Regions from separate parts of the Solibacillus sp. NPDC093137 genome, predicted to be linked through region 1. Evidence: riboswitches for the same ligand, from Rfam matches in the RefSeq annotation. Region 1 holds a riboswitch; the other holds the start of a gene.
What was found. A riboswitch is a leader RNA that binds a small molecule or an ion and turns the genes downstream of it on or off. The one in region 1 is predicted to bind FMN.
Positions count from the first base shown of each region.

Region 1 (11,033 bases):
GACGAAACGGTAGAAAACAACGTAGCGGAAACAACTGCGGCAGATAATGAAGAAACATCAAACGATACATTACTATACATCGTTGGAGCCCTTTTACTTCTTATTATATTAGTAAGTATTTTCACTATTGCAAGACGGAAAAATACAAAATGATGTCATTGACAATTTTTAGTCAATTTTTACTTTATGTAAGTTTAGCTCTTCTTATGGGAACATTTATCTTATACTGTATCCCTGAAACAATTCGCCCAAAAATCGATATTTCAGCCAAGTGGCTTATTGTTAGTGCGGTCATTTTGCCGATTGTCACATTTGTACCGAATATTCAATTGCTGACAATTTTGACACCACAGTTCGGCTTCATCGAATCATTGGGCATGCTCCTTTTGAAATTTAAAGTTGGCCATTCATGGCTCGCGGTCGTTGGCTTTACGATTATTTTGCTTATAATGCTTCGCCAGTTTATGAAAAAACCTTCGAAGCTTATATCGGTCATGTCAATTTTTATTTTAATCGCCATTATGGCGGCAATTGGCTATATTAGTCATGCAGGTTCGATGACAGGCATTGTCGGATCGGCATTGGATTTTGTTCACCTTCTAGCTGTCAGTGTATGGCTCGGCATCTTAGTTCTGATGAGCTTTTTCTCAAAAGATGCGCAAAACTGGGATGCCTTTCTGAAGTGGTTCTCCCCCGTGGCACTCGTAGCTTTTACGGCAGTTGCATTAACAGGTGTCCTTATGACTGACACAATCGTGCCGGGCTATGTGACAAGCTGGTCGAGCAATTATGGACAGTTTTTATTCATTAAGCATGTTCTGCTCGTACCTTTGACTGTTATTATTTTGGCAAACAGTCTGCTCATTAAACTGAAGATGGACAAGCCATTATTTGAACCGCGTACGTGGGTACGAATCGAAACAGTTTTGCTCGTAATGATATTATTCATTACAGCGCTCTATAGTGAACAACAGCCCCCGAGTTTTTATGTTCAGGAAATTTCTCCGTTTTTTGAAATGTTCTACCGTAGCTCGATTGAAGCTGGCATGCGCGGGTATTTACAAATGACGGGTATCGGGTTAGGATTTTTCCTGTTGACTGCACTGTTCATCGCTCTTGTCATCGTAAGTTATATTAAACAGCTGCCGGTTGTTGTATCGGCTGCCATGACTTTTGCGCTGGCATTATGTTTTTACATGGGCTTTATGTCGATTGTGTTCTTTAAATAACGTCAAAAAATAAAGGGTTGTAGTAAAAGTCATTTCCGACTAATACTACAACCCTTATTCATTAGGCGAGCCTTTTTGTCTTCATACGCATATAGCGAACAAGCGCCGCGATGATTAATATTACTGTTAACACTATTGTACCGTTCTGCATTGTTGGCTCATCTGTTTTTACAGCAATACCGATGAGTGCCCAAACGATAACAAGAGTAAAGAAAATATCTTTTGAAACAGCAACCGCCAAATAACCGAGAATGACCGCAACCCCGACAAGTACGAGTGATCCGATCACCTCTGATATCCCCAAATCGACTCCATGATGTTTTAAGACATAGCTTACATTAGCGATTGTCGCTACGGATATCCACGCTAAGTAAAATGAAAACGGAAAGCGTTCTGAAATACCTTTTTCCGTGTTTTTATACTGCAGGTAAATCGCAATGAGTGTAAATAACAAAAAGAACATTACAATAATGGATAGTATAAATTGTTCATAATGCCAGCTGAACAGCCAAGCAATATTAAATATACAGCTGATGATAAATAAAATACCTACTTTTCCTTTAAAACGATTGTCTTTCACTTTGCGGTATATCGTAATCAGCCATATGACAAGCAGTACATAAATTAACGACCAAATAGAAAATACGTAGCCTGCTGGTGTAAATAACACTTCTAATCGATTCGTAATTTCTGATGCCGTTTGCCCGTTTAAAGGCAGTGTATTGGATAGCGCATTTACTACGATTACAGCAATCATGGCTATCCACATTGTAATATACAAGCCCATTTTTCATCATCCTTTTTTCTAGAATTAGGGAACTATACCCTTCTTTAAAAAAGAATAAGCGGTAAATGGGCTATTGATTGTAAAGGTAATGTGATTTATGCAAAGTTATTTTTAAGTCTGCTTTTCAAAGGCAAGTTTGATCCCAAAACCGATAAGAACAGCTCCAGTCAACGTTTCGATTACCGATTGTGTAGCAGGTTTTTTCATGAAATTGCGGATTTTGTTTAATAAAAAAACATAGAGCGCAAACCAAATAAATGTTAAAACAATATAGATGATTCCCATCGTCAAAAATGGCCAAAACGGTTCTGCGCCTTTAGATAGGAATTGCGGTAAAAACGTAAGGAAAAATACTGCTACTTTAGGGTTGGTGATATTCGTAATGAGTCCCTGCTTAAAATACGAATTGCCTTTAGCTTCAATTTCCGGAATGTCCGTCAATTCCTCTGAGTCAGCTTTTTTAGCACGCATGCTCATCAATGTTTTTATACCCAAATAGCATAAATAGGCTGCTCCTACGTATTTCAACACTGTAAATGCCACGGCAGATTTTACGATAATCGCCGATAGCCCTGCCACCGCTGCAATTGTATGGACCGTTAATCCTGCGCAAGAGCCGACCATTGTTTGAAATCCGCCCTTTTGTCCGTTAACGATTGTATTTTTCGTAACGATCGCTGTATCAGGACCCGGCAATACAATCAGAAGAACACACGCAATGATAAAGAACACAACATTCTCCATTTACTCACCTTCATTTTCTGAATTTTTAAATATGGTAACATGTTCATCTGAATGAAGCTAGGGGAATTTATAGTTTAATGGATTGCTTTTGTATCGTTAATTTTATGTATCCCGTTAAATTTTGTAATCAGTGACTTGTTTTATTAGAAGAGTTTTATGTTTATTAGAAAACTTCATCTGTTTATTAGCATTTTCAGAATCTTTATTTAAACATCTAAGTACGATATTAGAACAATTGCTAAATATATTAGAAAACCGATAACTTATTAGAAAATGTCAAATCGATATTAGATGATTTATAATTTTATTAGAAAATCTGGATCAGCAATCAGTTCTCCGTTAACAACCTAATTTTCTCGGCAGCATTCCCGATAATGACATCCGCCTCAACTTTCCCCGAGTAGTCTATATACATGACCACCTGTTCTTTTACGAAGATGAATTCTTTGTTTTGGTCACTTTGGCGCATAAGTAATTGATCAAATCCGTCATGCTCTCTTTCCGTAAATAATTCTGCTTCATCATCAAACGTATGCTCAGTGATTAAGTCATCAACCAATGGTGCAACAAGGGAGTGAAAGCTTAACCGGTAAATTTCAGCCGAGATACCAGGGTTGTAACTGTTGTTCGGGTCAGACCATTGCCCTTTCTTTTCAATAAAATTTTCCTTCATTTTATATTGCACAGGAGCAACTATACTCCAGTTTTCCCAGTAACTGTTTCTCCAATCTTCTCCATCAATTATAAAAACATCACGTTCAAGATGTGAAGCATTTTCGATTGCTGCAAGCCTGACAAACGGCAGTGTTGTATCTTCTTTTGGTAATGTAACCGTACCTAAATGCAACAACTGGTAAAATGGAATGCAAACGGCAATTAATGATATAGCCAAAGTCATTACATAAGTTATTATGTTATTACGATAAAAATTCTCCCATGGTCTTGGCCGACCATCAGAACTCCCCTCTTTCAAATCGCGTTGTATGCGTGCAATACCTAGTAGCCCCATTCCCATTGAGAATAAGTAAAATATGTTTAATAAATAAAGAAACATCGTGCCAAACAAATTGCCTTCAATTAATGTTAATATTGGTGTATCGTCTGTAAACCAAAGGCTGCCTATAAGCCAAAAAAGAGCTGCCAAAGCGAATAATATAAAGATGAAACTTATCAATGTCTTCTTGAAAAGAGCATTTGCCACAGTTATTTGCTCTTCCCGATCTATCGGAGGTTCACTAGCTTTACGATCAACCGGTGCCGCAAATACGTGAAAATTGCGGTCACTTGCAATATAATCCCAGCCGCTTTCTTCAAATAACCGGATTTTTTCACTCGATATATATTTGCTTTTCGCCAGTTCCAGCCGGTAATCCATTCGTTTGCGATCCCCTTTTTTAAACTTCGCAAAATGTGTGCCAATCTCATAAAAATGCAGCCCTTGCTCGGACATATCCGAAAACCAGCTTTCATGTTCCTTAATACGCCAATACTGCCCGGGTCTTATTCTGCGTACTATTTCTGCCATCGCTCTCCCTCCTCATATGTCTGACCTAACAATAAAATAGAAGGGAATGTTTGTAAATAAATAATTAGAATCAGCAAACTATTTCAGCACTCTCTGACGCAATAAAGAATATTGAAAATGTTCACAGTAAAAAGGCAACCCTACCAATGCAGGATTGCCTATTACACCGCTTAGAACTAACTTTCCGCAAGCAGCAATATTTTCTGAGCTGCATTTTGAGTGGCGTGCACTAATCTTTATTAAAACATTTTATTCAAGTTCGCCATTTCAATTGCAGACATTGCGCTGTCGTAGCCTTTATTGCCTGCTTTTGTACCAGCACGTTCGATTGCCTGTTCGATATTTTCAGTTGTGACAATGCCGAAAATTACCGGTACGCCTGTGTCCAACCCTGCTTTGGCAATTCCTTTTGCCGCCTCGTTACATACATAATCGTAATGTGTAGTTGATCCGCGAATGACCGTACCTAAACCGATTACTGCATCATAATTATTTGTTTCAGCCATTTTTTTTGCAACAAACGGTACTTCGAAAGCACCTGGAACCCATGCTGTATCAACGTTTGCTTCATCAACACCATGACGTTTTAAGCCGTCAATTGCACCGCTTAATAATTTATCATTAATAAATTCATTAAAGCGCCCTACGACAATTCCGATTTTTAGATCTGTTCCGACTAATTGTGCTTCAAATGTTTTTCCCATTTTAATTGCTCCTTTTTATACCAATACGGTAGTTAATTTTATATATTGAACTAAGTCTTCGATTGTAATAAATTTCAGGTTATGTTTTTGTGCAATCTTTTCGAGCTGTGGCATGCGGGCCATTGAACCATCTTCGTTCATAATTTCACAGATGACCGCAACTTCATTCGAACCGCATAGTTTCGCCAGATCAACACCTGCTTCCGTATGCCCGCGACGTTCCAACACGCCTCCCTGTTTAGCAATGAGCGGGAAAACATGGCCGGGACGATGAAAATGCTCCGGTTTTGTTGCAGGATCCAGTAATGCTAACATCGTTTTAGAACGCTCAAATGCACTTATACCTGTCGTTGAATGGATATGATCGATACTAATCGTAAAAGCTGTTTGATATGTATCGGTATTGCTTTGCACCATTGGATGAAGGGAAAGCTTTTCTGCAATTGCAGATGAAACTGGTGTACAAATTAACCCTCTTCCATAAAGCGCCATGAAATTAATATTTTCCGGTGTAGCGAATTCTCCTAACACAAGAAAATCCCCTTCATTTTCACGGTTCTCGTCATCTGACACAATAATAATCTCGCCGTTTTTCAATGCCTGAATTGCTTCTTCAATTGTATTCATTTTGTCACCACTCCTTTAAAATCCTGTACGTTGCAAAAAGTCCATTGTAATTGTACTTTCCGTTTGATTTTGTAAATGTTTTTTTACATATTTTCCGATTAGATCTGTTTCAATGTTCACAACATCTCCCGGCTTTTTAAAGCCTAATACAGTCTGTTCATACGTATGAGGGATTAAGGAAATGGTAATGAATGTGTCCGTCACATCAAAAATTGTTAAACTCGTGCCGTCCACTGTAATTGAGCCTTTCTTAATACATTCAGCAACCAAATGCTTTTCCATTGCCAAATCAATATAAACTGCATTGGCAACAGGTCTTTTCCGTTGTATTGTTGCAATTCCATCAACATGGCCCGATACGATATGTCCACCGAATCGACCATTTGCCGACATTGCCCGTTCTAGATTGACAGGCATCCCAGCAGTTAATTGCTGTAGGCTTGTTGCTTTGACGGTTTCCGGCATGACATCTGCCAAAAATACGGTCGGCGAAAATTGTTTCACTGTCAGACAGACACCGTTAACGGCAATGCTGTCCCCGAGTTGAACATCCTCTAGAATTGTGCTTGCGCGAATGGCTAGTTCCATCGCTTGTGTGGATTGGCTGACTGTTTCAACCGTTCCAAGTTCTTCAATGATTCCTGTAAACATCCTGCTCACCTCTTTTTAAGATTAAAAAAGAACCCCGATTGAATTCGGAGTTCGATGAGAGGAAAATTGAGCATCATCAAATAAGCTTCTTGAAGTAAATTTTCAAAAAACTGCTGACATTGCTTCCTTCTCCCATCCAGACTGTAACTGTCGGCTTTGGACTTGCACCAAATCCTGCACACATAAGTGGCTCACGGGCTTAGAGATAAACTCATCACCGTCGATTGGGAATTTCACCCGACCCCGAAGGAAATTATTTTTTTCAAATAAAATAAAAAAACCCGTCACAAGGTGCGACAGGAAAAGTGTATAGCAAAAAAGCACATTTAAAATCAAATTTTTAAAATGCGTTGCCATTCCTTCTCCCATCCAGACTATAACTGTCGGCTTTGGATTTGCACCAAAATCCTGCACACATAAAGTGGCTCACGGGCTTAGAGATAAACTCATCACCGTCGATTGGGAATTTCACCCGACCCCGAAGGAAATTATTTTATTTGAAAGTTATTGTAACATAAATAATTTAAAAAGCTAATAGTATTTTAGCACCTACTTACTTTTTGTTCCATCAATCCTTTTACCTCTATCCCCTCTGTTAAATTATAAAAATTTTGAAACTTTACTAAAGATAATACGTAGAAGAATATACATAATATTACATAAATTAGAAAGGAGTTATTGCAAGCTTTTTTTAAGTGTCTTTCGTTTACTTGGTTGCTTTTTTTCGTATAACTATTTCATAAAATATAGTGTCGGATAATCTTTAGTAATATAAAAAAACAAATACTTTTTTAACGGTAATGGAGGCTTTTATGGCGAATAATTCACAGTCGAATAAATATCTTATCTTTCTAGAGCTACTGTTTTATGCAGCATTACCTTATGTAATCTGGAAGTTTGGGCGAGAGCCTTTTGGTGACTATGCCGCAATGCTGCTGTCCACTGTTCCCGGGATAATTTATACGGTTTACCGCTTTGCTAAAGACCGGCAATTCAATGTGACAGGCCTGTTTATTTTAGGCTCAATGCTTATAGGTACAGCGGTCGATTTACTGTCGGGTTCAGCGGAGCAGATGATTTGGAATAACGTTTATTTAGGTCTTTTTTATACGTTGCTCTATGTAATTTTATTCATCGTAAAACAGCCTTTTTCCCTGTATATTGCAGTTGATTTTGCTTATTTGCAAGGACATGCACGAAAGGAAAGTAAAGCATTATTCTTTCAAAAAGGGATCTTCCGATGGTTTCAGCTGATCCAGGTTGTCTTCATTATTCGAGGACTGGTTATGGCAGGAATTACGGTCTTCCTGCTTCGTAAATATGGAATTGACAGTTATGGTGACATGCTTATTTATAAACGGGTAGCGAGTTGGGTGTTTTCCGGAATTTTAATGGGGATGTTCTTTTACATTAATGTTGTTGTACAAAACTATATGAACCGATTACATGAAAATAATCTGCAAAAGCGGCAGGAACCGGAAATTGTCGCAGAATAAATATTAAAAAATTTTTGAACCTTTTTCCTCTCCTGTTTGTATAGTCAGTGAATGCATCAAAAGTTGCAGCTTGTTATAAAATTTAACTAAGTAAGGAGAAATCGATATGGGGATTGGTTTTAAAATTTCGTTAATTGTGAGTGCAGTTGAAATGGTTGTATTATTTACGATTTTGATTCCGTTTTTTAGAAAACATATTATCAGGGAAGGTAAAAAAATTAATTATGCGAAAACAACCGTTTATTTACGCTGGAATATATTTGACACGATTACTCTGATTTTAGCGGTTTATACGATTATCTGTGTGCAAGTTTTGAACATTTTACTTTCATCCGGTGAAACAATTGAAAACCCTTATGTTCAGTTTTTTACGAACCAGGCACAGGCATGGGTCATTGTAATGGTTGTGTATTTGGTCATGCGCATATCGGCTACACTAAAAAGTATTAAAGCACGTTTCGGTGACGTTTATGATAGCGAACAATGAGCAGTTGATGATCGCGTTTCAAATTGGCGATTCGGAAGCGTTGGCACAACTGTACGACCAGTTGCATGAGCCGCTGTTCTGTTTTTTGTACCGTTATACAAAAGATGAGCAATTGAGTGTCGATATTGTTCACGACAGCTTTGAAGTGCTGCAATCAAAAAAATTTCAGTATGAACAGCAACGTGGTACGGTAAAGTCCTTCTTGTTTCAGATTGCCTACCGCCTTATGATCAATAAGCTGAAAAGGCGCAAACGATGGCAGACACTCCTGCCTTTTCTCATCCCTATTCAGAAAAAAACGCTGCAAACCGAAGACACACTCGTCATTCAACAAGCGATTTCCAACTTGCCGGATAAACAGCGGGCTGTAATTTTGCTTGCTTACTATGAAGATTTGCCGCAAGAAGAAATTGCCTTAATATTGGATGTTCCGATCGGTACGGTAAAATCACGGCTTCATCACGCTATTAAAGCTTTAAAGGCTGAATTAAAGGAGGATTTCCAACATGAACGAGGAATTTAAAAAGGAAAAAGAGCTATCCGGTTTGCTTGATTCCTATAAAATCGACATACCTGTGACAAAACTTGCAAAAAAGCAGTCACCATTTCAAAAGTTTATTCGCTATCTTGGTTCTCCGACGAAAGATCCATTTGAAAAATGGACAATTCAATCAAAGGGCTATCTGTTTTTTAAAATTTTCCCCGTTTCCCTTGGTTTGTTTTTAGCAATTTTACAGGGATTCCTAATGAACTAATGGTAATTCCTTTGCTGGCTACCTAACTATGAAAGGGTGATAGAAATGAAGAATACGACAACCGTAAAAGAATGTCCAAAATGCGGCTGCTCTGAATTAGGGAAAGGCAAACATAGCGGGTACAGTGTTATGTCACCTGTCAATAAAATGAGCTTAGGTTCCAATATCGAATATATTATTTGTACACAATGCGGTTTTATTATTGAAGGCTATGTCGTAAAGCCTGAGAAATTTAAAGGAACATTTTAATTCGATATCGGGATTACAAATAGAGGGTGGGACATAATCCAAAAATGCAATTTTTCTCTTAGAGAAAAATTGCATTTTTTTGCTGAGCGTAAAAATTGATTTCCATTCCGGGGCGCTTTCCTCGGGCGTGGCCTTACACGAAAGTCTCAGGCGTCAGTGCTCCTGACGCTTCGCTTTCGTCGCAAAATAAATTTCGCTATTCCCGCAGGAAGCTGTGCTTGTTGCGAAAGGTGATACCGTCAGCACGAACACTCGCCCTCCATTCCAATCAATTTTATAAAATATCCGTTTCTTAATAAGGTTTTTCTCCTTAGTTTATGAAATTTCTACTTCTGTCCCGGCCTCATTGTATTTTCTACCTGTTTCTAAAGATCACTTCAACCTACTAATTCCGCTTTTACAAAATAATATGCTTTTTGAATTTCCTTTTCATCCGCTGGGTATGACGTCATCAACTCATCACGTAACTCTTTAAGGCTTTTTGTATTACTTTCTGTAAAGCCATTCATTACAGCCGTCAAAAACACGGGGTTGTAATTTCTTTTCATTTGACTCATAGTATCCGCCCCTTCATTAATTCAACAGTTTTAGTCGCTCTTTTGCGGCCACCATATTTTTCAATGATGCAATCGTCTCTTGCTCCGTGCGAGTTTTCAGTCCACAATCGGGATTGATCCAAAATTGTTCTTTTTCGATCACTTCTTTACTTTCTCCGATAATAACGGCCATTTCTTCCACTGTTGGTATACGGGGGCTATGAATGTCATATACACCTAAACCGATGCCCAGTCTGTACGGTGTCTCTTTTAGTATTTTTACCAGTTCTCCATGGCTTCGTGATGTCTCAATCGAAATCACATCCGCGTCCAATGATTCAATTACATCAATAAAGTCATTAAATTCACAATAACACATATGTGTATGAATCTGGGTCGTATTCCGCACACCGCTTGTCGCTAATTTAAATGCATTTACACTAGATTCGATATAAGCCCGATGTTGATTTTTACGGATCGGCAGCCCTTCTTTTAATGCAGGCTCATCAACTTGAATAATATTGATTCCTGCTTTTTCAAGCGCATATACTTCTTCCCTTAATGCCAGGGCGATTTGATAAGCAACTTCCGAGCGGTTCAAATCATTTCGCACAAATGACCAGTTCAATATTGTAACGGGTCCTGTCAGCATCCCTTTGACCGGCTTATCCGTAAGTGATTGTGCGGCACTTACTTCCCTTACCGTCATCGGTTCCGTCCATTCAACATCTCCGTAAATAATAGGCGGTTTAACACAACGTGAACCATAAGAAACAACCCAGCCATTATTCGTAAACGCAAAGCCATCCAATTTTTCACCAAAAAATTCGACCATATCTGTACGTTCAAATTCTCCATGAACAAAAACATCAAGACCAAGCTGCTCCTGAATCGCAATCCATCGTGCTGTTTCGTTTGCATTAAATGCTTCGTACTCCGCTGTTGTAATTTCCCCTTTACGCCACAAACTGCGATTTTTCTTAACTTCAGCCGATTGCGGGAAACTCCCGATTGTTGTTGTCGGGTAATCCGGCAACTGTAAAAAGGCACGCTGCAGTTTACTGCGCTTGTTGTAGTTATCTGCTCGTTTAAAAGCTTCCTGTGTTAGTGCGTTCACCTTGTCATGTACAGCTTGTTTCCGTCTTGATTTATGCTGCGCCAATGTGCGGATTGCTTTTTGACTTTCTAAAATTGCATGTTGATAAGGACCTTCCAACTGAAGTATTTTTCCTTTAATCATTTG
Region 1 is NZ_JBNNVH010000001.1:835,799-846,831, reverse strand. It holds gene ACQKN3_RS04415 (copper resistance CopC family protein) at 1-153, shown strand, start outside; gene ACQKN3_RS04410 (copper resistance D family protein) at 150-1,229, shown strand; gene ACQKN3_RS04405 (TspO/MBR family protein) at 1,291-2,016, opposite strand; gene ACQKN3_RS04400 (LysE family translocator) at 2,128-2,760, opposite strand; gene ACQKN3_RS04395 (DUF2812 domain-containing protein) at 3,089-4,285, opposite strand; gene ribH (6,7-dimethyl-8-ribityllumazine synthase) at 4,525-4,989, opposite strand; partial or broken gene ribB (3,4-dihydroxy-2-butanone-4-phosphate synthase) at 5,008-5,616, opposite strand; gene ribE (riboflavin synthase) at 5,632-6,267, opposite strand; FMN riboswitch at 6,388-6,522, opposite strand; FMN riboswitch at 6,621-6,757, opposite strand; gene ACQKN3_RS04375 (VC0807 family protein) at 7,080-7,763, shown strand; gene ACQKN3_RS04370 (group-specific protein) at 7,870-8,250, shown strand; gene ACQKN3_RS04365 (RNA polymerase sigma factor) at 8,258-8,773, shown strand; gene ACQKN3_RS04360 (hypothetical protein) at 8,757-9,005, shown strand; gene ACQKN3_RS04355 (transcription initiation factor TFIIIB) at 9,051-9,254, shown strand; gene ACQKN3_RS04350 (hypothetical protein) at 9,632-9,811, opposite strand; gene metE (5-methyltetrahydropteroyltriglutamate--homocysteine S-methyltransferase) at 9,828-11,033, opposite strand, start outside.

Region 2 (11,033 bases), 740 kb from region 1:
AAGACCTTCACAATAAAAACGTTCAATCTGTTCTATTTGATCAGTTGGCCGTGCGATACGAAATTGTGCTACATGTAATGTTTCTGTCCACTGTTTCATTTACATCCCCTCCTTACCACATTTTAGAGAGAAAAGGAGAAAAAAACTCTACAACATTAGGATGAAATAAAAATCTTAAATATTGTTTAATGAAAAAAGCGTTGGAGCATGCAGCCACAACGCTTTCTTCTTAGTACATCTTCATATATTGGTCGCGTTCCCACTGGTGTACAGATGTGCGGAACATATCAAACTCCACTTCTTTTGCTTCTTTGAAGTTTGCATAAATATGTTCACCTAATGCATCAATGATTACTTCATCTTTCGCTAAAGTAGCTAATGCTGCATCCAATGAACCTGGTAAACTTGCAATACCATAAGCTGCACGCTCTTCAGCATCCATCACGTAAATGTTTCGGTCAACCGGTGCTGGTGGCTCGATTTTATTTTTCACGCCATCCAATCCTGCAGCCAAAATAACAGCCATTGCTAAGTACGGGTTTGCAGATGGGTCAACTGATCTTAATTCAATACGAGTTGATAGACCACGAGATTCCGGAATACGTACTAATGGTGAACGGTTTTTTGGTGACCATGCCACATAACAAGGTGCTTCATAGCCTGGTACTAAACGTTTGTATGAGTTGACAGTCGGATTCGTCACCGCTGTAAATCCTTGAACGTGCTTTAATACACCTGCTAAGAAATGTTTCGCTGTTTTTGATAACTGTAAGTCTTCCCCTTCATCCCAAAACGCATTTTTGCTTCCTTGGAATAACGATAAGTTGAAGTGCATTCCTGAACCGTTCACACCGAATAAAGGTTTTGGCATAAATGTCGCATGTAAGCCATGTTTACGCGCAATTGTTTTTACTACTAATTTGAACGTTTGAATGTTATCGCATGCTTCCACCGCATTGGCATATTTGAAGTCAATTTCGTGTTGACCCGGAGCTACTTCATGGTGTGATGCTTCAATTTCAAAGCCCATCTCCTCAAGTTCCAATACGATATCGCGACGGCAGTTTTCCCCTAAATCTGTTGGTGCCAAGTCGAAGTAACCACCATCATCATTTAGTTCTAATGTCGGGTTGCCTTTTTCATCTAATTTAAATAAGAAAAATTCTGGTTCAGGTCCTAAGTTAAAACTTGTAAAACCTAATTCCTCCATTTCTTTTAACATTCTTTTTAAGTTAGAGCGCGGATCCCCTTCAAAAGGAGAGCCGTCCGGACGTGCGATGTCACAAATTAATCGGGCAACTTTTCCCTTTTCTGCAGTCCATGGGAAAATCATGAAAGTATCTAAATCCGGACGCAAATACATGTCAGATTCTTCAATACGCACGAAACCTTCAATTGAAGAACCGTCAAACATCATTTTGTTATCCAGCGCTTTATCTAACTGACTTACCGGAATTTCAACGTTTTTGATTGTTCCTAAAATATCGGTAAATTGCAGACGAATAAATTTAACATTTTTATCGGCTACAATTTTTTTAATGCTTTCTTTCGTTGCTTTGCTTGTTCCATTCACCATTACATTTGCCATACTTCAACACTCTCCTTTTTAGTTGGTCCTACTCAGTTTTATATTGAAAGAAACGCGATAAATCGCCTTGACGTAGCGATGTTTTTTGCATGCGCTGCGCCTGCAGCATTTCTTCACGCAATATAGTCCGCAATTCTGTATCTGTCACGCGTACCACGTCAGGTTTCTTTACATACTCTTTCGATCTCATTGCAAATACCTTTTTGACACCCGCCATATTAATGCCCTGGTCGAGTAGCTCTCTTATTTCCAGCAATGCATCAATATCATCAAGAGAAAACATCCTTCGATTCCCTTCTGATCTGGCAGGGACGATTAATTCATGTTCTTCATAATAACGAATTTGTCTAGCCGTTAATTCCGTCAATTGCATAACCATGCTAATCGGCAGTAACGGCATCGCTCTTCGAAACTCTCGACTCATTATCTCGCCTCCCTCTTCTTACCATTTACTTTAAATCAATGTAATGTTCTTTGTCAATCTAATGTTATAAAAACTAACATATCGTTTTTAGAATAATTTAATCGCATAATTCGAACATTTTAATTCCACAAAAAGAACCGTACGCCAAGAACAGCAATTAGCATACGGTCACCGAAGTTTCATTCTTTTTTATGTGAGCTTTCCTCTATTTTTAAAAGTTGTTTACATTTAAGTTAGTTCCACCTGATTATTACAGTCCATGTCACAGTCATAATTAAAATACAAATATATTTCAAAATTATGGACTTTATTGAAATAATTATAAGATATTAATATATAATGGATATATGTGATCTGGCATACTAAAAAAATACTTAACTACTCTTACAAATAATAGAAATTAACTTTCCGTTACCCGGAAGCTTATCCATCTTTCCTGCCGGTCACTTACTTTGTTTCTAATTCATTAGCTGCACGAAAACAGCTGCCGAATTAAGATAAAGTCTTTTGCAAATTACGCATGACACATATGAATATTTGCTTAGGACAAGGAGGATATTTAGTATGAAAAAGAAGTTTTACACATTTGCAGTTGCTTCATTAGCAATGACAACAGCAACGGTAGCCCCAGCTTCAGCTGCCGTAAATTTCACAGATGTCGCTGAAAACAACATACATTTTAAGGCGATTACAGAATTGCATGCAGCCGAAATTATTAGTGGTTATCCAGATGGAACATTTAAACCCGCGCAGAATGTGACACGTGGACAGGCAGCTAAAATTATTGCCGGTGCACTTGGTCTTGATACGGAAAATGTGGTCAATCCTAAGTTCACCGATATTCCGGCATCACATCAGTACTACGGTTCTATCGCAGCATTGACTGCACTCGATGCAATTAAAGTGTATGAAGATAACACTTTCAAGCCAAATGAAACAATTACGCGTGGGGAATTTGCTTATATGCTCGCTAAAGCATTGGATTTAAAAGCTGAAGGCGACAGCCCTTTTCATGATGTGACTGGGGATAATGAATACGCTTATGTCGTTACAGCTTTATATGAATACGGTATTGCAAAAGGCATAAGTGATACGGAATTTGGTGTAGAGAAATCGATAACACGCGGTCAACTAGCAACATTCATTTTCAATGTAGTACACGAATTCACAGAAAGTGATACAGAAGCGTCTTCAACGGATTCAGCGCTATTAAAAACCATTTTCACAAAGGCAATCGAAAAACAACAAGCTACAACTAGCATGAAAGCAAAAATGACAATGACACAATCGATGGATATCCAAGATGGGGAAGAACGTATAAAAATCGATACTAACGGAAAAATGGATATGTCAATTGTCAATAAACCTATGCAGTTCTTCATTGAAGGAACAATGTCTATGGTCGAGCCAACAACAGGCGAATCGATTGATATGCCTTTAAAAATGTATATGACAGAAAAAGATGGCATGTATATGTATGAAGGCACGTCAGAAACTTGGATTAATTATCCTGCCGACATGTTTGAAGAAATATTAACGCAAGCTGGCGCACAAATTAATGCTGCTGATCAATTAGAAATGTTGCAGAAATTTGCAACCGATTTCAATATCAAAGAAACGGATGGGTATTATACATTAAATTTGAAAGGTACTGGAGATAACTTTACCGCTCTTATACAAGAACAAATGTCTGCCATGAACTTAGGTTTGGACGAGGAAGTACTGGCCGATATGAAAAATTTAAAATACGATAATTTTTCTTATGAAATCAAAATTAATAAGGAAACATTTGATATAGAAGAAATGGTAATGGACTTCGGATTCGGCATGAACCTGGAAGGTGTTGTAATGAATATAAAAAGTAAATCAACTATGAAATATTCAGATTTTAATACAGTACCAACAATAACAATCCCTGCCGAAGCTCTGGAAAACGCAAAATCTTTGGAGGATTTAATTGAATCAGAAATAGGAAATAAATAATTCCCAAAATTCCCATAAAAGCTGTCAGGAAAAAGCATTGTTTTTCCCGATAGCTTTTTTTTGAAAAAATGGGGCAATGAAAAGTAATATCGCTATTATTCATGTATAATTGTTACCGTATATTGAGGGGGAATTTTATGTCAAAGCAACACATAGCAAAGTCAATCGGACAAAAAATCATCGTTATTATTGGCGGTTTAATCGCTGCTTACGGATTAGAAGCAGTATTAATACCAAATAACGTATCGGATGGTGGAATCACGGGGATTAGTATTGTCATCTCTCAGCTAACACCAGTATCATTAGGCCTGCTGATCGCCATACTAAACATTCCGTTTATTTACTTAGGATATAAACAGATTGGAAAAACCTTCGCAATCAACTCCGTTATCGGTATCACATCATTAGCAATTGGTACTTCGCTTATGCACCATGTTCCAACTATTATTACTGGCGATGCATTGCTTATTACAGTTGTAGGGGGAATTATTTTAGGTATTGGTATGGGGTTAGCGCTTCGTAATGGTGGCGCTCTTGATGGGATAGACATGCTTGCAGTGTTACTATCGAGAAAATTGCCTTTCGGTACAAGTGATCTCATTTTGTTTTTAAACTTTTTCGTTTTCATCATTGTATCGTTTGTATTCGGCTTTAAAGGTGCTTTGTTATCGGCAATTGCTTATTATATCGCATCAAAAGTTATCTTGATTGTTGAAGAAGGACTTAGCGGCTCTAAAACATATAAAATCATTACAAAAGAGCCGCTTAAAATGGTCGAAACAATTCGAGATCGTTTAGGAAGAAGCGCGACTTTCAGCACAGTATACGGTGCATACTCCCATCAGGAATTTCAAGAAATTACGTGTGTAATCAACCGGATGGAAGAAAGTAAGATAAAGGGTATTATTCGAGAAATCGATCCGAATGCCTTTGTGACAGTATACGAAGTAGTCGAAGTTAAAGGTGGAAGCTTTAAAAAGCAAAATATCCACTAAAACAGAAAATGGTTGTGTAAAAGGAAATTTTCCTTTTACACAACCATTTTTTAATCCGTATTGATTTCATTCGTGCGATTCGGAATACATAATCCGATAACCGCTCCTACTAACGCCGGAACAATCCACCCTAAACCAATGGAATAGAGCGGTAGGTAATCTGCGTAAAAAGCTGAAATAGAAGACAGCACACTCACTTCAAATGCCGGCACACTTCCGATTAACGCATTGTACCCATCAATTATACTAATAAAGAATACGAGTAAAATTGACCCTGCAAATACAGTCCTTTTGTAGTGAAATAGCGGTCCTAGAAGCGCCAGTATTATTAACACTATTGCCAGAGGGTAAAGGAACATCAACACTGGAATTGCATATGTAATAATATTTGTTAATCCAAAGTTTGCAATGATAAATGAAACAACACATAATAGGACTACAAATGTTTTATAGCTGATTTTCGGAAACACTTCATGGAAAAACTCACTGCATGAAGTAATGAGCCCAATACTCGTTTTTAAACATGCAAGTACAATAATAATCGCCAACAAAATTGCTCCGTATGAGCCGAAATAATGATCGGCAACCGCAGCAAAAATTTGACCGCCATTGTCAAATGTACCAATCGCCGTTATACTCGATGCTCCCATGTAAGCAATCAGACCGTAAATCAGCATCATTAATGCCATTGCGAAAATACCTGATTTCCAAGTCGCTTTTGCAATTTCTTTCTTATCTGTAATCCCTGTTCGCTTTATCGCATGGATGACAACAATACCAAACGCAAGCGAAGCAAGTGCATCCATCGTATTATAGCCTTCTTTAAAACCTGTCATAAACGCCTCGTTAATATAAGTTCCAGCAGGCTCAACGAATTTCCCCATTGGAGAAAACAGACTAATACCGATTAGCACAAATAAAAATACTAAAAATGCCGGTGTTAAGTACTTCCCTATAATGTCCATGATCTTCGCCGGATTTAGTGAAAAATAAAAAACGATCGCGAAGAAAATAAAACTGAATACCGCAAGCCACAATGTCGCCTGTGAAGGATCGATAAACGGTTCAAATCCAACAACAAACGGTACTGTTGCTGTACGCGGAATTGCAAAAAATGGCCCAATCGTTAAGTATAAAGCCAATGCAAAAAACAATCCAAACATCGGATGTACTTTACTTGCCAAATCGCGCAATCCATTACTTCCCGACAATCCGATTGCCAGAATTCCTAAAAACGGCAAACCAATTGCCGTAACTAAAAAGCCAATTAGCGCAAACCAATAGTTTGTCCCTGCCAATTGCCCCATTTGAATCGGAAATATTAAATTTCCTGCTCCAAAAAACATCCCAAACAGCATCGTTCCGATTACTGCATAGGTTGAAAATGGTATTTTCTTGTCCATCATATTCTCTCCCAAGATGTCATTTCATGGTGTTTTAATGAAACGTCCTAATTTTCTTAACAATGTACAATATCATATCAGCCCTATAACAGAATGACAATAGTAAGAGTAAATATAAAAGGAGCGATGTCATAAAGTTAACACTTTTATGACATCGCTCCATAATTTATTATTTAATTAAGCTAAATATTGTCTGCGCTGATTTTCAATCCATACACGCATTGAACGGTAAAGCATCGTCACGACCACAAACATCATAATTCCTTTAACAATATTAAACGGTAAAATACCTAACACGATTGTTTCGTACATATTATATTCGAAGCCTAGTAAGTACGTGTACAGCGGTAAGAACGCCACGTAGTTTAATGCCGCCATTCCAAGTGACATTACAACTGTAGAAACAACTAAGCCTGTCATTAACCCTTTTGCAGAAGGGAATTTTTTATAAATATAGTAAGCTGGTAAAATGAATAATACACCTGTAGCGAAGTTAGCCATATGACCTACCGGAATTCCTTCAGGAGCCCCTGTGTAAATCCAGTCAAGCACATTTTTAACAAGTTCAACTAGGATACCTGCAACAGGTCCCATCGTAATTGCCGCAATCAATGCTGGCACATCACTGAAATCAATTTGTAAAAACACCGGGAACCATGGTAGTGGGAAGTTTAACAACATTAGCACAAATGAAACCCCACTCAGCATTGCGATTGTTACGAATGATCGTAACTTTAAACTTCTTTTTTGCATATAAATCTCTCCTCTTTGCTGATTCCATCTCGCAAGAAGAAAGGACGTATCAAATCATTCCATGAAAAAACCCTTATGCTAAACTAGAGCATAAGGGAGAAATAGGCACACTTAAATAAAGGGTCTATCTGTGCATTTGCAGCAATTCCTGTTTTTTGTATACGAAAAATATTCCGTTTACAAATAAGGAATTAGAAATAAGTACTGCAAAGCACGGCATTTTCAAAAAATGACGACCGTACCTTCACCTTCTCCCATCCAGACTATACTGTCGGCTTTGGAATTGCACCAAATCCTGCACACAAAAGTGGCTCGCGGGCTCGAAAAGTTCGACATAAATTCCTCCAAGTAAATGGTCAGAAGTTATAACTTTTATTACCGCCGGTCGGGAGTTACACCCTGCCCCGAAGATGAATCAATATGAAATTATGTAGCAATTACCTTGCTATAACTATTATTATATATAAAAAAAAGGAATTGTAAAGCCCATTGCTTACAATTCCTAGTAAAATTATTTGAATTATTGAAATTCATAATGAATACGGTTCGCCGCGATCGGCTTATCTACCGGTTTTGTGAAGTCATAACCGCCCCATTGTTCCTGTACGATATTTTCAAATTTTACCTGTTTATCAAAACTTGCTGCTGTCATTATTAATCCTTCAATCATTCGCATTCCTTGAGCTGGTTCATAATTGTCCAAGTTTAAAGGTTCTTCAAATGTAATTGTTACGATCGACTTAGCGTCTTCAACTTTTAAATATACACCCGGCAATATAACCGTTCTGTATATATCATTCGCTTCCACCGTCATATTTTTGATTGCTTCTTGCACATCTTTAAAGCTCATTCGGAAATTGGGACTTAAATATACCGCTCCATTCCGCATCTGATACATAAAATAATTATATTGAGCGTTCTCATCATTTAATAAAAACGGCTCTTTTACGTCGCCAATATGGTCAAAGTAAATTGGTTTTCCGGCCGTATTTTGTATTTCTACTTCCATATATTCATCTCTGAAAGTGTCGACAAGGGAACCGAGATAATTTGATAAGGAAGCAGTTCCCGCATCATATTGGTGATCTTCCGGCAACATATGAACAAGCCTGTTCCCTTCCTCACGCAATTCGCCCTTGTAAGGATGGTATTCATTAAAGCCTAACGACTGTTCGTCAAGCAACGGACTGAACGTGTTATAAAGTTCCAGCTTCGTCGGATTTTCTGTACCCGTTTTTTCGGCAACAATCTCATTTGGAATCAATATGCTTACAGGTACACTTTCTGCATCATCCCCTGCAAGACCAATTGCAAATAATGTGTTTTCCTCTAGCTCGCTTTCATAAACTAATGTTTGCTCCGGTTGAGCTTCCGTCGAAAAACTATTAATCATGGAGCGTTGTGTAGATGCATCTTCCTTCGCACTCATTGTCATACTTTCTTCCGATTCCGGAGTGGCAAGATCGAATGTTTCATTCTGCATAGTAACCGATTCATTATTACCTATAAATTGCGCGCTGATTAAAACAATAATAAATATTGATGCAATCGAGACGAATAATGGCGCCCAACGTATACCTTTTTGATTGTTTTGCTCTATGTGAGGCGGATCTTCATTAAATGCTCCTTCATCCATTAAACGATTAAATACCTCATCTTTTGAACGATGATCAGTTACTTTCGGTGCTTTTTTCAGAAAAATTTCAATCTCTTTTTCATCCCAATGCTCCTTTTTCATAATGGATTCGCCTCCCTTCCTTCTTGCGCTTCCAATAGCAGCCGCAGATTCTTTAAAGCACGGTGCTGTGTCGTTTTAACTTTTCCTGTCGTCCATCCTAATATCTCCGCTGTTTCCTGAATTGAAAGTTCCTGAATATACCGCATAATAATCACCATTTTCTGATCACCTGAACATTCCTCCAATGCAACCAGTAATTGATGGAGCTGGTCATTTAATTCGGTGAATTGTTCAGGTGAAGGGATTGGGCTTACGAGTTGCTCTGTCTCCCAATCAAAAGCTGTAAATGCATGTTTATCTCGAACTTGTTTTTTTCTGAAATAGTCAATCGCCACATTTTTTGCTATAGAGAACAGCCAAGTTTTTTCCGAGCTTTTCCCTTCGAATCGCTCGTATGATTTTAATACACGAACGTATACTTCGTGGGCAAGATCCTCAGCTGCGGTACGATTTTTCACTAAGTAAAATAAGAAATTAAAAACATCCTGATGATACGTATCGTATAATCGATGGAAAATGGATTGCTGCACCCATCCCACCTCCATTCACGTAATTTGTCGTTTTCGAAACAGAAAAGTTACAGTAATCATCCTTTTACGAACGAATTAGTCTATTAAAAAGAAAAGTTTATCACTTTGAACGATTCAAAATGATAAACTTTTTTATACTCATAATTCCATTACCCCACTTTTTTAAGATAATGGCAAGTAAAATGTAAAGGTTGTTCCTTGCTTTTCCACACTATCAACAGAGATTCTGCCGTTATGTGCTTCCACAATGTTTTTCGTAATGGCCAAGCCTAAGCCCGTTCCGCCTTTCGAACGAGTACGTGCTTTATCTGCTTTGTAGAACCGTTCGAATACATATGGCAAATCATCTTGCGGAATGCCCTGCCCTGTATCCCTAATTTGAATTTTTGCATAGTTTTGCTCATTTGCCATAGAAACAGTTACCGATCCATCGGCTGGTGTATGGCGAATCGCATTGTCGATCAAGTTCGTTAATACTTGTTCGATACGGTCCTCATCAATCGAAATAAGCGTTTCATCCGAAAAGTCAGTTTCAATCTGCAGTTGCACATGCTTTTCTTTCGCTGTTTGGTCAAACTTATGTGTCATCCGTTCAATAACCGCTACTAATGGCACGTCTTCCTTATACAGACTCATATGTCCTGATTCCATCCGCGCCAAGTCAAGTAAATCTGTTACGAGACGACTCATACGCTGTGATTCATCGTAAATTACCCGGATCATATCAATACGTTCTTCCTCTGTTGTCACAACCCCATCAATAATTGCCTCCGAATAGCCTTGTAGCATCGCGATTGGTGTCCGGAGCTCATGTGAAACATTGGCAATGAAATCCGATTTCAGTTTTTCCAGTTTCGTTTCCTCGGTTTTATCGCGTATAACAGCGACTGCACCACGAATGGAGTCTCTGCTGTACAAAGGACTAATCGTTATACTGTAATAGGATTTACCCATTTCAAACTCTTCGTCCAGCTGATCCTCGAAATTCAACACATGGTCAAGCATTTGATAAAGTTCATCCGGTATCGGCTTTGAGCTATCCAATCCTTTTTCGACGAACCATTTTTGCAGTAGTCGCTCTGCAGGAGGATTGCTCACTAAAATCGTCTTATCGCGATTAAATGTAATAACAGAATCGGTCATCGATGTTAAAATGCTCGATAATTGTTCTTTTTCCTGGTTGATCACTTCCAAATGATGCTTCAATTGACGGCCCATCTGGTTAAAGGCGACGGCAAGCTGACCAATTTCATCATTTTGCTTCGTTTCAATTTTTGAATCGAAACGCCCCTTTGCCAATTCAAATGCATGCTCTCTCATTTTACGCAATGGAAGCGTTATCTTAGAAGAAAGGAAAAATGCAAAAATTGTCGTCAATATAAATGCAATAGCCGCAGCTAACACAACAATTTTCGTCGTTTCATTACTAGTCTGGTGTAAAGCATCGGGGTTTTTGTAAATAAAGACGGCCCCATGTAGATCTTCAACACTTTTAAGCGGGAAGCCTAATACAATATAATTGGAGCTGTTCGCTTCTTCTCGATTCGAAGGTAGCGTCAGTTCCTTTACTATTGGCTCTGCTGATGCATATACTTCTTCAAATGCTTTGCTGCTTATAA
Region 2 is NZ_JBNNVH010000001.1:1,573,675-1,584,707, forward strand. It holds gene ACQKN3_RS08090 (VOC family protein) at 1-99, opposite strand, end outside; gene glnA (type I glutamate--ammonia ligase) at 230-1,576, opposite strand; gene ACQKN3_RS08100 (MerR family transcriptional regulator) at 1,617-2,012, opposite strand; gene ACQKN3_RS08105 (DUF6612 family protein) at 2,577-3,995, shown strand; gene ACQKN3_RS08110 (YitT family protein) at 4,133-4,990, shown strand; gene brnQ (branched-chain amino acid transport system II carrier protein) at 5,041-6,393, opposite strand; gene ACQKN3_RS08120 (ECF transporter S component) at 6,571-7,146, opposite strand; FMN riboswitch at 7,389-7,562, opposite strand; gene ACQKN3_RS08125 (hypothetical protein) at 7,667-8,884, opposite strand; gene ACQKN3_RS08130 (RNA polymerase sigma factor SigX) at 8,881-9,414, opposite strand; gene ACQKN3_RS08135 (ATP-binding protein) at 9,577-11,033, opposite strand, start outside.
Region 2: another riboswitch for FMN. It lies ahead of ACQKN3_RS08120 (ECF transporter S component); the one in region 1 lies ahead of ribE (riboflavin synthase).